DNA from 3 places in the [Bacillus] caldolyticus genome. Region 2 is predicted to be linked to each of the others. Evidence: a T-box and tRNA genes for the amino acid it is inferred to sense, from the RefSeq annotation. Region 2 holds a T-box; the other regions hold tRNA genes.
The links. A T-box is a leader RNA that pairs with one kind of tRNA and senses whether it is charged. The one in region 2 lies ahead of ileS (isoleucine--tRNA ligase), so its partner is inferred to be a tRNA-Ile.
Positions count from the first base shown of each region.

Region 1: it encodes a tRNA-Ile, which carries the amino acid that the T-box ahead of ileS (isoleucine--tRNA ligase) is inferred to sense. The anticodon was not compared.
Region 3: it encodes a tRNA-Ile, which carries the amino acid that the T-box ahead of ileS (isoleucine--tRNA ligase) is inferred to sense. The anticodon was not compared.

Region 1 is NZ_CP025074.1:2,008,772-2,013,796, forward strand. Features, by position in the region: rRNA gene CWI35_RS10515 (23S ribosomal RNA) at 282-3,211, opposite strand; tRNA gene CWI35_RS10520 (tRNA-Ala) at 4,046-4,121, opposite strand; tRNA gene CWI35_RS10525 (tRNA-Ile) at 4,128-4,201, opposite strand; rRNA gene CWI35_RS10530 (16S ribosomal RNA) at 4,301-5,025, opposite strand, start outside.
Region 2 is NZ_CP025074.1:873,353-878,377, reverse strand. Features, by position in the region: gene CWI35_RS04555 (YlmH family RNA-binding protein) at 1-726, shown strand, start outside; gene CWI35_RS04550 (DivIVA domain-containing protein) at 805-1,317, shown strand; T-box leader at 1,415-1,635, shown strand; gene ileS (isoleucine--tRNA ligase) at 1,689-4,463, shown strand; gene lspA (signal peptidase II) at 4,549-5,025, shown strand, end outside.
Region 3 is NZ_CP025074.1:1,992,046-1,997,070, reverse strand. Features, by position in the region: gene CWI35_RS10455 (YbaB/EbfC family nucleoid-associated protein) at 1-302, shown strand, start outside; gene recR (recombination mediator RecR) at 312-908, shown strand; gene CWI35_RS10445 (YaaL family protein) at 932-1,156, shown strand; gene CWI35_RS10440 (pro-sigmaK processing inhibitor BofA family protein) at 1,235-1,498, shown strand; rRNA gene CWI35_RS10430 (16S ribosomal RNA) at 2,004-3,561, shown strand; tRNA gene CWI35_RS10425 (tRNA-Ile) at 3,783-3,856, shown strand; tRNA gene CWI35_RS10420 (tRNA-Ala) at 3,863-3,938, shown strand; rRNA gene CWI35_RS10415 (23S ribosomal RNA) at 4,193-5,025, shown strand, end outside.

The sequences.
Region 1 (5,025 bases), 1.1 Mb from region 2:
ACTAGATAACCGTTGGAAGAAGCCACTCGCCTGCGCTTTTCGCATTGTCCAGCTCCGGCTCGCCGCCGCTCGGGGTCAAATAACCTTCGCCTTCGGGATCGGAAATCCCTGCAGGCGAAGAACATTTGCCCGTCGCGGCGACCCGCTCGCCTGCGCTTTTCGCTGTCTAGTTCCGGCCGCCATCGGCTCGCGACGCTTCGGTCCTGCTGCGGCGGCGACAGCCTCCTCGCAGGCCCTCCAGCGCACCTCGCCGATAAGCGGGCGGCCTCCACTTTTCTTGCTAGGTTAAGCCCTCGATCGATTAGTATCCGTCAGCTCCACGTGTCACCACGCTTCCACCTCGGACCTATCGACCTCGTCATCTTCGAGGGATCTTACCCGCTTTGCGCGGTGGGAAATCTCATCTTGAGGGGGGCTTCACGCTTAGATGCTTTCAGCGCTTATCCCGTCCGCACATAGCTACCCAGCGGTGCCCCTGGCGGGACAACTGGTACACCAGCGGTGCGTCCATCCCGGTCCTCTCGTACTAAGGACAGCTCCTCTCAAATTTCCTCCGCCCGCGACGGATAGGGACCGAACTGTCTCACGACGTTCTGAACCCAGCTCGCGTACCGCTTTAATGGGCGAACAGCCCAACCCTTGGGACCGACTACAGCCCCAGGATGCGATGAGCCGACATCGAGGTGCCAAACCTCCCCGTCGATGTGGACTCTTGGGGGAGATCAGCCTGTTATCCCCGGGGTAGCTTTTATCCGTTGAGCGATGGCCCTTCCATGCGGAACCACCGGATCACTAAGCCCGACTTTCGTCCCTGCTCGACCTGTCCGTCTCGCAGTCAAGCTCCCTTGTGCCTTTGCACTCTCCGAATGATTTCCAACCATTCTGAGGGAACCTTTGGGCGCCTCCGTTACCTTTTGGGAGGCGACCGCCCCAGTCAAACTGCCCACCTGACACTGTCTCCCACCCCGCTAAGGGGTGCGGGTTAGAATTTCAATACCGCCAGGGTGGTATCCCACCGACGCCTCCACCGAAGCTGGCGCTCCGGCTTCCCAGGCTCCCACCTATCCTGTACAAGCGATACCAAAATTCCATATCAGGCTGCAGTAAAGCTCCACGGGGTCTTTCCGTCCTGTCGCGGGTAACCTGCATCTTCACAGGTAGTATAATTTCACCGGGTCTCTCGTTGAGACAGCGCCCAAGTCGTTACACCTTTCGTGCGGGTCGGAACTTACCCGACAAGGAATTTCGCTACCTTAGGACCGTTATAGTTACGGCCGCCGTTTACTGGGGCTTCGGTTCGCACCTTCGCTTCCGCTAAGCGCTCCCCTTAACCTTCCAGCACCGGGCAGGTGTCAGCCCCTATACGTCGCCTTTCGGCTTCGCAGAGACCTGTGTTTTTGATAAACAGTCGCTTGGGCCTTTTCACTGCGGCTCTTCAGGGCTCTTCACCCCAAAGAGCACCCCTTCTCCCGAAGTTACGGGGTCATTTTGCCGAGTTCCTTAACGAGAGTTCTCCCGCGCGCCTTAGGATTCTCTCCTCGCCTACCTGTGTCGGTTTGCGGTACGGGCACCTCTTCCCTCGCTAGAGGCTTTTCTTGGCAGTGTGAAATCGGGGACTTCCGGATTACTCCGTCGCCGTCACCGCTTGGCCTTATGATCCGCGGATTTGCCTGCGGATCAGCCTCACGGCTTGGACAGGCTCTTCCAGCCGCCTGCTCGCCCTATCCTCCTGCGTCCCCCCATCGCTCAAACGGGAAGAAGGTGGTACAGGAATCTCAACCTGTTGTCCATCACCTACGCCTTTCGGCCTCGGCTTAGGTCCCGACTAACCCTGAGCGGACGAACCTTCCTCAGGAACCCTTAGGCTTTCGGCGCAGAGGATTCTCACCTCTGTTTTCGCTACTCATACCGGCATTCTCACTTCTAAGCGCTCCACCAGTCCTTCCGGTCTGGCTTCTCTGCCCTTAGAACGCTCCCCTACCGATGACCAACGGTCATCCCGCAGCTTCGGCGGCACGTTTAGCCCCGGTACATTTTCGGCGCAGAGTCACTCGACCAGTGAGCTATTACGCACTCTTTAAATGGTGGCTGCTTCTAAGCCAACATCCTGGTTGTCTCGGCAACTCCACATCCTTTTCCACTGAACGTGCACTTCGGGGCCTTAGCTGGCGGTCTGGGCTGTTCCCCTCTCGACCACGGATCTTATCACTCGCAGTCTGACTCCCGGGCATAAGTCGTTGGCATTCGGAGTTTGACTGGGTTCGGTAACCCGTTTGGGGCCCCTAGCCCAATCAGTGCTCTACCTCCAACACTCTCAAACCCGAGGCTAGCCCTAAAGCTATTTCGGGGAGAACCAGCTATCTCCAAGTTCGATTGGCATTTCACCCCTACCCACACCTCATCCCCGCACTTTTCAACGTGCGTGGGTTCGGGCCTCCAGCCGGTGTTACCCGGCCTTCACCCTGGACATGGGTAGATCACCTGGTTTCGGGTCGACGACGACGTACTCACACGCCCTGTTCAGACTCGCTTTCGCTGCGGCTCCGCCTCTTCGGCTTAACCTCGCACGCCATCGTCACTCGCCGGTTCATTCTACAAAAGGCACGCCATCACCCATCAACGGGCTCTGACTACTTGTAGGCACACGGTTTCAGGTTCTCTTTCACTCCCCTCCCGGGGTGCTTTTCACCTTTCCCTCACGGTACTGGTGCACTATCGGTCACTAGGGAGTATTTAGCCTTGGGAGATGGTCCTCCCTGCTTCCGACGGGATTCCTCGTGTCCCGCCGTACTCAGGATCCGCTCGGGAGGGAACGAAGTTTCGACTACAGGGCTCTCACCTTCTCTGGCCGGCCGTTCCAGACCGGTTCGTCTACCCCGTCCCTTTCTCACTCCCATCGTGAGCGGTCCTACAACCCCAAGAGGACATGCCTCTTGGTTTGGGCTGTTCCCGTTTCGCTCGCCGCTACTCAGGGAATCGCGGTTGCTTTCTTCTCCTCCGGGTACTAAGATGTTTCAGTTCCCCGGGTGTGCCCTCCATGCCCTATGGATTCAGGCATGGATACTGCCCCATTACGGACAGTGGGTTCCCCCATTCGGACATCTCCGGATCAACGCTTGCTTACAGCTCCCCGAAGCGTTTCGGCGTTTGCCCCGTCCTTCATCGGCTCCTAGTGCCAAGGCATCCACCGTGCGCCCTTTCCAGCTTAACCTATTGCGCTCTCGGCTTCTTCCTTTGCTTTATCGGTTATCTAGTTTTCAAGGAACGAGACTGCTTCTTGAATTTGCTTCTCTGCAGTCTTGCATCGAGGAATCCCACTTCCTCGAATCTGCTAGAAGACGCAGATGCAAAGCTACTGCCTTGAGTCTGCTTCTTTGCAGCTTTGCGCCGAGGAATCCATCTTCCTTGAACCTGCTAGAAGACGAAGGCGCAAAGTAGCTCCTTTGAATTCGCTTCTTCGCTGGTTTGCGTCGAGGAATTCGGCTTCTCCGAATCCGCTTGTAGACGCAAAGCGACTTCTTTGAACAAACTTCCTTGCGGCTTTGTGCCGAGGAATCTTGCTTCCCTGAACCTGCTAGCAGACGCAGGCACAGACGCAAAGCAGCTCCTTTGAATTCGCTTCTTCGCTGGTTTGCGTCGAGGAATTCGGCTTCTCCGAATCCGCTTGTAGACGCAAAGCGACTTCTTTGAACAAACTTCCTTGCGGCTTTGTGCCGAGGAATCTTGCTTCCCTGAACCTGCTAGCAGACGCAGGCACAGACGCAAAGCAGCTCCTTTGAATTCGCTTCTTCGCTGGTTTGCGTCGAGGAATTCGGCTTCTCCGAATCCGCTTGTAGACGCAAAGCGACTTCTTTGAACAAACTTCCTTGCGGCTTTGTGCCGAGGAATCTTGCTTCCCTGAACCTGCTAGCAGACGCAGGCACAGACGCAAAGCAGCTCCTTTGAATTCGCTTCTTCGCTGGTTTGCGTCGAGAAATTCGGCTTCTCCGAATCCGCTTGTAGACGCAGACGCAAAGCAACTACGTTGAAACCTCTTACCTTGATATGGTGGAGCCTATCGGGATCGAACCGATGACCTCCTGCTTGCAAAGCAGGCGCTCTCCCAGCTGAGCTAAGGCCCCATCCAATGGGCCTAAGTGGACTTGAACCACCGACCTCACGCTTATCAGGCGTGCGCTCTGACCAGCTGAGCTATAGGCCCATATACACATTGCAAGGAACAATAAGTTCCCTCAAAACTAAACAAAACAGCAAGCGTCATTATAATCAAACCATTCGATTTTGTCAATAACATCCTTAGAAAGGAGGTGATCCAGCCGCACCTTCCGGTACGGCTACCTTGTTACGACTTCACCCCAATCACTTGCCCCACCTTCGGCGGCTGGCTCCCGTAAGGGTTACCGCACCGACTTCGGGTGTTGCAAGCTCTCGTGGTGTGACGGGCGGTGTGTACAAGGCCCGGGAACGTATTCACCGCGGCATGCTGATCCGCGATTACTAGCGATTCCGGCTTCATGCAGGCGAGTTGCAGCCTGCAATCCGAACTGAGAGCGGCTTTTTGGGATTCGCTCCCCCTCGCGGGTTCGCAGCCCTTTGTACCGCCCATTGTAGCACGTGTGTAGCCCAGGTCATAAGGGGCATGATGATTTGACGTCATCCCCACCTTCCTCCGACTTGTCGCCGGCAGTCCCTCTAGAGTGCCCACCTTCGTGCTGGCAACTAGAGGCGAGGGTTGCGCTCGTTGCGGGACTTAACCCAACATCTCACGACACGAGCTGACGACAACCATGCACCACCTGTCACCCTGTCCCCCGAAGGGGGAACGCCCAATCTCTTGGGTTGTCAGGGGATGTCAAGACCTGGTAAGGTTCTTCGCGTTGCTTCGAATTAAACCACATGCTCCACCGCTTGTGCGGGCCCCCGTCAATTCCTTTGAGTTTCAGCCTTGCGGCCGTACTCCCCAGGCGGAGTGCTTATCGCGTTAGCTGCAGCACTAAAGGGTGTGACCCCTCTAACACTTAGCAC
Region 2 (5,025 bases):
CAAGTGCTCGAGTGGAAGGAGATGGTGAGCCGTCAGTACGCTCCGAAGCTGACCGATTTTCTCGATCCGCGCGAGCAGCAAATCGTGCAAAGCATCGCCGGCGGTGCGGAAGATGTGCGCGCGTTCTTTTTCGGCGGCGCCCCGTTTGTCGAGCGGAAGCGGGTGTTTCTCGCTCCGCCGTATATCGACCCTGAGGAAGAGGATTATGGCATTGTACTGTTTGCCGTCCGCTATCCGGCGAAATTCGTTTCCCTTGAACATCGCGATGTGTTGGGGGCGCTGATGTCGCTTGGCTTGCGGCGCGGCAAGTTTGGCGATATTCTCATTCGGGATGGGGAAATTCAGTTTTTTGTTGCTGCTGAAGTCGCCGACTACGTCCGCTTGCATGTCGAAACGATCGGCAAAGCTCCGGTTGCGCTTGAGCCGCTTCCGTTGTCGGCAGCCATGCCGCTTGCCGAAACGTGGGAGGAAGGAACGGTCACGGTGTCTTCTCTAAGGCTCGATGCTGTGCTCGCTCAGGCGTTTCGCCTTGCGCGCGAGAAAGCGCGTGCGCTTGTTGAAAGCGGGCTTGTCAAAGTCAACTGGAAGGTGGTGGACAAGCCGGATTTCCTCTGCGGACCGGGCGATGTCCTGTCGGCGCGCGGTTTTGGCCGCTGCAAGCTGTTTTCGGTGGAAGGGCCGACGAAAAAAGAGCGCTGGCTCGTTCAGATTGGCCGACAAAAATAAGCAAATGACGGCAGGAAATCGGCAAACCATGTCGAATGAAAGTGAAGAAAAGGAATGATGGAGACGGAGGTGGCCGTTGTGCCGTTGACGCCATTGGATATTCACAACAAGGAATTCAGCCGCGGGTTTCGTGGGTACGATGAAGACGAAGTGAACGAGTTTCTCGATCAAGTCATTAAAGACTATGAAATGCTCATCCGTGAAAAAAAGCAGCTGGAAGAAAAAGTGGCCGAACTGACGGAAAAGCTGAACTACTTTGCGAACATTGAAGAGACGCTCAATAAGTCGATTCTTGTTGCACAGGAAGCAGCGGAAGAAGTGAAGCGGAATGCGCAAAAAGAGGCGAAGCTGATCATTAAAGAGGCGGAAAAAAACGCCGAGCGCATCATCAGCGATGCATTAGCGAAATCGCGGAAAATCGCCCTCGAGATCGAGGAGCTGAAGCGGCAGTCGAAAGTGTTCCGCGCCCGTTTCCGCATGCTTGTCGAGGCCCAGCTCGATATGATCAACAGCCGCGATTGGGACGAGTTGATGGAGTATGAGGCGCCGGATTTGGAAGAAGGGGCGAGAGAACCGCTGTCACAGCCTTGACGAACCGAAGACGTTTCGGTTATAATAATTGGCAAAAATCGCCGCATCAGCCGCCGTGGGAGGCGGTTGGCTTTTTTCAGGATGAATAGCGAAATAGCCATCGACGATGAAAGGGACAGTAGCTCTTGTACGACCGGTCGCAGCGAGCCGGGGATGGTGGAAGCCTGGCATCGGCGCAAGAGTGAACATCACCCTGGAGTTCCATGCCGAACATCAAGTAGGCCATGGCGCGTCATTCCCGTTACGAATGAAAAGAGGGCTGTGCGTCGTTTGCATGGCCAAGAAGGGTGGTACCGCGAGACCGTTCTCGTCCCTTGCCGGGGGGAGAACGGTTTTTTATTTGGAATCTATCGTTCGAAGGAGGAGCAAGGATGGATTACAAAGAAACGCTGCTCATGCCGAAGACCGACTTCCCGATGCGCGGCAACTTGCCGAAGCGGGAGCCGGAAATGCAAAAAAAATGGGAGGAAATGGACATTTACCGGAAAGTGCAGGAGCGGACGAAAGGACGGCCGCTGTTTGTTCTGCATGACGGCCCGCCGTATGCCAACGGCGACATTCATATGGGTCATGCGCTGAACAAAATTTTAAAAGATATCATCGTCCGCTACAAATCCATGAGCGGCTATTGCGCCCCATACGTGCCGGGCTGGGATACGCACGGCTTGCCGATCGAAACGGCCCTTGCCAAGCAAGGAGTTGACCGCAAATCGATGAGCGTCGCCGAGTTCCGCAAGCGGTGCGAGCAATATGCGTATGAACAAATCGACAACCAGCGCCGGCAATTCAAGCGGCTCGGTGTGCGCGGCGACTGGGACAACCCATACATTACGCTCAAACCGGAGTACGAAGCCCAGCAAATTAAAGTGTTTGGCGAAATGGCGAAAAAAGGGCTCATCTACAAAGGGTTGAAGCCGGTCTATTGGTCGCCGTCAAGCGAATCGGCGCTCGCCGAAGCGGAAATCGAATATAAAGACAAGCGCTCGCCGTCGATTTATGTCGCCTTCCCGGTGAAAAACGGCAAAGGCGTGCTTGAGGGCGATGAGCGAATCGTCATTTGGACGACGACGCCGTGGACGATTCCGGCGAACTTGGCGATCGCGGTTCATCCGGATTTGGATTACCATGTTGTCGATGTCAGCGGAAAACGGTATGTCGTCGCCGCCGCCTTGGCGGAATCGGTGGCGAAAGAAATCGGTTGGGACGCATGGTCGGTCGTCAAAACGGTCAAAGGAAAAGAGCTTGAATACGTCGTGGCGAGACATCCGTTTTATGAGCGCGACTCGCTTGTTGTGTGCGGCGAACACGTCACGACCGACGCCGGCACGGGCTGCGTCCATACGGCGCCGGGCCACGGGGAAGACGACTTTCTCGTTGGGCAAAAATATGGGCTTCCGGTCCTTTGTCCGGTTGATGAACGCGGCTACATGACCGAGGAAGCGCCGGGATTTGCCGGGATGTTTTACGAAGACGCCAACAAGGCGATTACACAGAAGCTTGAGGAAGTCGGCGCTTTGTTGAAGCTTGGGTTTATCACCCACTCGTATCCGCACGACTGGCGGACAAAGCAGCCGACGATTTTCCGGGCGACAACGCAATGGTTTGCATCGATCGATAAAATCCGCAACGAGCTGCTTCAAGCGATTAAGGAAACGAAATGGATTCCGGAGTGGGGGGAAATCCGCATCCACAACATGGTGCGCGACCGCGGCGACTGGTGCATTTCCCGCCAACGCGCCTGGGGGGTGCCGATTCCGGTCTTTTACGGCGAAAACGGTGAACCGATCATCACCGATGAGACGATTGAGCATGTGTCGAACCTGTTCCGCCAATACGGGTCGAACGTCTGGTTTGAACGCGAGGCGAAAGACTTGCTGCCGGAAGGATTCACCCATCCGTCGAGCCCGAACGGCATCTTTACGAAAGAAACGGACATTATGGATGTCTGGTTTGACTCCGGTTCGTCGCACCAAGCCGTGTTGGTCGAACGCGACGATCTCGTGCGTCCGGCTGATTTGTACTTGGAAGGCTCCGACCAATACCGCGGCTGGTTCAACTCATCGCTGTCCACCGCCGTTGCCGTCACCGGCAAAGCGCCGTATAAAGGCGTGTTGAGCCACGGCTTTGTCTTGGACGGCGAAGGGCGGAAAATGAGCAAGTCGCTCGGCAACGTCGTCGTGCCGGCGAAAGTGATGGAACAGTTTGGCGCCGACATTTTGCGCCTTTGGGTCGCTTCGGTTGACTACCAAGCGGACGTGCGCATCTCCGACCATATTTTAAAACAAGTGTCGGAAGTGTACCGGAAAATCCGCAACACGTTCCGGTTTATGCTCGGCAACTTGTTCGATTTCGATCCGAACCAAAACGCCGTGCCGGTTGGGGAGCTTGGCGAAGTCGACCGCTATATGCTGGCGAAGTTGAACAAGCTGATCGCCAAAGTGAAAAAGGCCTATGACAGCTACGATTTCGCCGCGGTTTACCATGAGATGAACCATTTCTGCACCGTCGAGCTGAGCGCGTTTTACTTGGATATGGCGAAAGACATTTTGTACATCGAAGCGGCCGACTCGCGCGCCCGCCGCGCCGTGCAGACGGTGCTCTATGAAACGGTCGTCGCGTTGGCGAAGCTCATCGCGCCGATTTTGCCGCATACCGCCGATGAAGTGTGGGAGCATATCCCGAATCGAAGAGAAAACGTCGAAAGCGTCCAGCTCACCGATATGCCGGAGCCGATCGCGATCGACGGCGAAGAAGCGCTGCTGGCGAAATGGGATGCGTTTATGGACGTGCGCGATGACATGTTAAAAGCGCTCGAGAACGCACGCAATGAAAAAGTGATCGGCAAATCGCTGACGGCCAGCGTCATCGTCTACCCGAAAGACGAGGCGCGGAAGCTATTGGCGTCGCTTGATGCCGACTTGCGCCAGCTTCTCATCGTTTCCGCCTTTTCGATCGCCGATGAGCCGTATGACGCCGCGCCGGCCGAAGCCGAGCGGCTCGACCACGTGGCCGTCATCGTCCGCCCGGCGGAAGGCGAGACGTGCGAGCGGTGCTGGACGGTGACTCCAGCTGTCGGACAAGATCCGTCCCACCCGACGCTTTGCCCGCGCTGCGCGCACATTGTGAACGAACATTATTCCGCATAACGAAAAGCGGCAAGGCTGCCCCAAGGTAGCCTTGCCGCTTCATTTGTTTGCCATGGCGAATTATGCTACAATGCAAAAAGGATGAATGAGAAGGACAGGGGGACTTGGCACGGTGGCATACTATTGGATTGCGGCGGCGGTCGTCATCCTCGATCAATGGACGAAATGGCTTGTCGTCCGCTATATGCAGCTTGGGGAAAGCATCCCGATCATTGACAATGTGCTCTATATTACGTCGCACCGCAATCGCGGCGCGGCGTGGGGCATGCTGGAAGGGCAGTTTTGGCTCTTTTATTTGATTACGGTTATTGTCGTGGCGGCGATCGTGATCTACATCCGCCGCCTGAAGCCTTCTGAACGCCTGGCGGGCGTAGGGCTTGGGCTGATGCTCGGTGGGGCGATTGGCAATTTTCTCGACCGCGTCTTTCGCAAGGAAGTGGTCGATTTCATCCACGCGTACATCGGCACGTACAGTTTTCCGGTGTTCAACGTGGCTGACTCGGCGCTGACGGTCGGCGTCATCTTGCTGTTTGTCCATATGTTTTTTTTCGCGACACCAGAG
Region 3 (5,025 bases), 1.1 Mb from region 2:
TGCAAAAAATGTTAAAACAAATGCAAAAAATGCAAAAAGAAATGCAAAAAGCGCAGGAAGAGTTGGCGGAAAAAACGGTGGAAGGCACGGCGGGCGGAGGCATGGTGACCGTTGTCGCTAACGGTCATAAACAAATTTTGGAAGTAAAAATTAAAGAGGAAGTCGTCGACCCAGACGATATTGAAATGCTGCAAGATTTGATTTTGGCAGCGACAAACGATGCGTTGAAAAAAGCGGATGAGTTGGCTAATGAAATGATGGGGCAGTTTACGAAAGGACTTAACATTCCAGGGTTGTTCTAGGGGGGGCGTATGCATTATCCAGAACCGCTATCGAAGTTGATTGACAGTTTTATGAAACTGCCCGGCATCGGCCCGAAAACGGCTGCCCGCCTTGCATTTCATGTGCTGGCGATGAAAGAAGACACCGTGCTTGAGTTTGCCAAAGCGCTCGTTGATGTCAAGCGGCATATTCATTATTGCACGATTTGCGGACATATTACAGATACAGACCCTTGCTACATCTGCAAAGACGAGCGGCGCGACCGGACGACGATTTGCGTTGTTCAGGATCCGAAAGATGTCATCGCCATGGAGAGGATGAAAGAATACAATGGCCTGTACCACGTGTTGCACGGGGCCATCTCGCCGATGGAAGGCATCGGACCGGAAGATATTAAAATCGCCGAGCTGCTCACGCGATTGCAGGATGAGACGGTCCAAGAGGTGATTTTAGCGACCGACCCGAACATCGAGGGAGAGGCAACGGCGATGTACATCTCCCGCCTGTTGAAGCCGACAGGAATCAAAGTCACCCGCATCGCCCATGGCTTGCCGGTCGGCGGCGACTTGGAGTATGCGGACGAAGTGACGTTATCAAAGGCGTTGGAAGGGCGCCGTGAGCTATAGAGAGAAAGAAGGTGGGGATCGGTTTGTTATGGCGGCGAAAGGGGAAACTAAAGAGACAATTTGATGAGAAGTTAATGGCTGAACTACAAAAGGCTAGAACTGAATGGCTTGAGCAGAAACAACTCATCGAAAAAAGCGTCGATCCGTCTCCGGAGGTGCTGAGCGCATTGCAACTCGCTGAGGCCAAATATTTTTTCCTCCTCCGCGAAGCGAAGCACCGCCGCATCACACTTAAGGAAGTGCGTTAACTTCCTTATTTTTTTGTTCTTTTTTCCCCTGTTTCTCATACGTTGGTAGTACAAGCGTGCAAAAAGGGGGTTCAAACGTTGGAGCCGAAAGTCGTCATTACCGTGTTGCTAGCGCTTATCGCCGTTTTGCTTATCGTCGGCGCCCGTCTCAAAGCGCTTCGCCTGATCGGCTACGCTGCTATCCGCCTGATCGTCGGGGCGCTCGCGCTGTTTGTCATCAACGCCATCGGCGGGCATTTTAACATCCATATTCCGATTAACCTCGTCACCTCAATCGTTTGCGGATTTCTTGGCCTCCCTGGAGCGGCAGCGTTAATCGTGATTGACCGATATATTTTGTAGGCATCATTATTCAAGATGCCTTTTATTTTTTTGTTTAAAAGTTATTGACTTTTATATGATAATGCATTATATTAACTAATGTCGCTGTTCATGAAAGATATGTTGACAGCAAATTAAATGATATGTATAATGATAAAAGTGTGCAAGATAAACAAGTTCCTTGAAAACTAAACAAAACGCAAGCGTCATAAGAAAAGCGGAGGCGCCGTAATTTCGCCTAAAGGCAGCCCCCGTCCTGCGGGCAACGGCGAAATATCGCCATCCTGGCGATCTCGAAGCCAAATGTTCTTCACCTCGAGGGGTGCTTGCGCCCCGAGGTGGAAGGTGATTTGGCAGAAGAGAGCGAGGCGCCGAAGCTGGACAATACGGAAAAGCTGAGGCTCGCGGGTCGCCGCGATGGGCAAATGTTCTTCGCCTGCAGGGATTTACAATCCCGAAGGCGAAGGTTATTTGACCCCGAGAGGCGGCGGGCCGAAGCTGGACAATCCGAAAAGCCAATCAACTTTCTTTGGAGAGTTTGATCCTGGCTCAGGACGAACGCTGGCGGCGTGCCTAATACATGCAAGTCGAGCGGACCAAATCGGAGCTTGCTCTGGTTTGGTCAGCGGCGGACGGGTGAGTAACACGTGGGCAACCTGCCCGCAAGACCGGGATAACTCCGGGAAACCGGAGCTAATACCGGATAACACCGAAGACCGCATGGTCTTTGGTTGAAAGGCGGCCTTTGGCTGTCACTTGCGGATGGGCCCGCGGCGCATTAGCTAGTTGGTGAGGTAACGGCTCACCAAGGCGACGATGCGTAGCCGGCCTGAGAGGGTGACCGGCCACACTGGGACTGAGACACGGCCCAGACTCCTACGGGAGGCAGCAGTAGGGAATCTTCCGCAATGGGCGAAAGCCTGACGGAGCGACGCCGCGTGAGCGAAGAAGGCCTTCGGGTCGTAAAGCTCTGTTGTGAGGGACGAAGGAGCGCCGTTCGAAGAGGGCGGCGCGGTGACGGTACCTCACGAGGAAGCCCCGGCTAACTACGTGCCAGCAGCCGCGGTAATACGTAGGGGGCGAGCGTTGTCCGGAATTATTGGGCGTAAAGCGCGCGCAGGCGGTTCCTTAAGTCTGATGTGAAAGCCCACGGCTCAACCGTGGAGGGTCATTGGAAACTGGGGGACTTGAGTGCAGGAGAGGAGAGCGGAATTCCACGTGTAGCGGTGAAATGCGTAGAGATGTGGAGGAACACCAGTGGCGAAGGCGGCTCTCTGGCCTGCAACTGACGCTGAGGCGCGAAAGCGTGGGGAGCAAACAGGATTAGATACCCTGGTAGTCCACGCCGTAAACGATGAGTGCTAAGTGTTAGAGGGGTCACACCCTTTAGTGCTGCAGCTAACGCGATAAGCACTCCGCCTGGGGAGTACGGCCGCAAGGCTGAAACTCAAAGGAATTGACGGGGGCCCGCACAAGCGGTGGAGCATGTGGTTTAATTCGAAGCAACGCGAAGAACCTTACCAGGTCTTGACATCCCCTGACAACCCAAGAGATTGGGCGTTCCCCCTTCGGGGGGACAGGGTGACAGGTGGTGCATGGTTGTCGTCAGCTCGTGTCGTGAGATGTTGGGTTAAGTCCCGCAACGAGCGCAACCCTCGCCTCTAGTTGCCAGCACGAAGGTGGGCACTCTAGAGGGACTGCCGGCGACAAGTCGGAGGAAGGTGGGGATGACGTCAAATCATCATGCCCCTTATGACCTGGGCTACACACGTGCTACAATGGGCGGTACAAAGGGCTGCGAACCCGCGAGGGGGAGCGAATCCCAAAAAGCCGCTCTCAGTTCGGATTGCAGGCTGCAACTCGCCTGCATGAAGCCGGAATCGCTAGTAATCGCGGATCAGCATGCCGCGGTGAATACGTTCCCGGGCCTTGTACACACCGCCCGTCACACCACGAGAGCTTGCAACACCCGAAGTCGGTGAGGTAACCCTTACGGGAGCCAGCCGCCGAAGGTGGGGCAAGTGATTGGGGTGAAGTCGTAACAAGGTAGCCGTACCGGAAGGTGCGGCTGGATCACCTCCTTTCTAAGGATGTTATTGACAAAATCGAATGGTTTGATTATAATGACGCTTGCTGTTTTGTTTGGTTTTGAGGGAATTGGTTATTCTCTCGGTTGTTTTGCGCCTGCGTCTGCGAGTGATTCAGCGGAGCTGGATTCCTCGGCGCAAGGCCGCAAAGAAGCTGACTCAAGGCAGCAGCCTTGTTTCGTTTTGAGGGAACTGACCGTTCCTTGCAATGTGTATATGGGCCTATAGCTCAGCTGGTCAGAGCGCACGCCTGATAAGCGTGAGGTCGGTGGTTCAAGTCCACTTAGGCCCATTGGATGGGGCCTTAGCTCAGCTGGGAGAGCGCCTGCTTTGCAAGCAGGAGGTCATCGGTTCGATCCCGATAGGCTCCACCATATCAAGGTAAGAGGTTTCAACGTAGTTGCTTTGCGTCTGCGTCTACAAGCGGATTCGGAGAAGCTGAATTCCTCGACGCAAACCAGCGAAGAAGCGAATTCAAAGGAGCTACTTTGCGCCTTCGTCTTCCAGCAGGTTCAAGGAAGATGGATTCCTCGGCGCAAAGCTGCAAAGAAGCAGACTCAAGGCAGCAGCTTCGTTCCTTGAAAACTAGATAACCGATAAAGCAAAGGAAGAAGCCGAGAGCGCAATAGGTTAAGCTAGAAAGGGCGCACGGTGGATGCCTTGGCACTAGGAGCCGATGAAGGACGGGGCAAACGCCGAAACGCTTCGGGGAGCTGTAAGCAAGCGTTGATCCGGAGATGTCCGAATGGGGGAACCCACTGTCCGTAATGGGGCAGTATCCATGCCTGAATCCATAGGGCATGGAGGGCACACCCGGGGAACTGAAACATCTTAGTACCCGGAGGAGAAGAAAGCAACCGCGATTCCCTGAGTAGCGGCGAGCGAAACGGGAACAGCCCAAACCAAGAGGCGAGTCCTCTTGGGGTTGTAGGACCGCTCACGATGGGAGTGAGAAAGGGACGGGGTAGACGAACCGGTCTGGAACGGCCGGCCAGAGAAGGTGAGAGCCCTGTAGTCGAAACTTCGTTCCCTCCCGAGCGGATCCTGAGTACGGCGGGACACGAGGAATCCCGTCGGAAGCAGGGAGGACCATCTCCCAAGGCTAAATACTCCCTAGTGACCGATAGTGCACCAGTACCGTGAGGGAAAGGTGAAAAGCACCCCGGGAGGGGAGTGAAAGAGAACCTGAAACCGTGTGCCTACAAGTAGTCAGAGCCCGTTGATGGGTGATGGCGTGCCTTTTGTAGAATGAACCGGCGAGTGACGATGGCGTGCGAGGTTAAGCCGGAGAGGCGGAGCCGCAGCGAAAGCGAGTCTGAACAGGGCGTGTGAGTACGTCGTCGTCGACCCGAAACCAGGTGATCTACCCATGTCCAGGGTGAAGGCCGGGTAACACCGGCTGGAGGCCCGAACCCACGCACGTTGAAAAGTGCGGGGATGAGGTGTGGGTAGGGGTGAAAT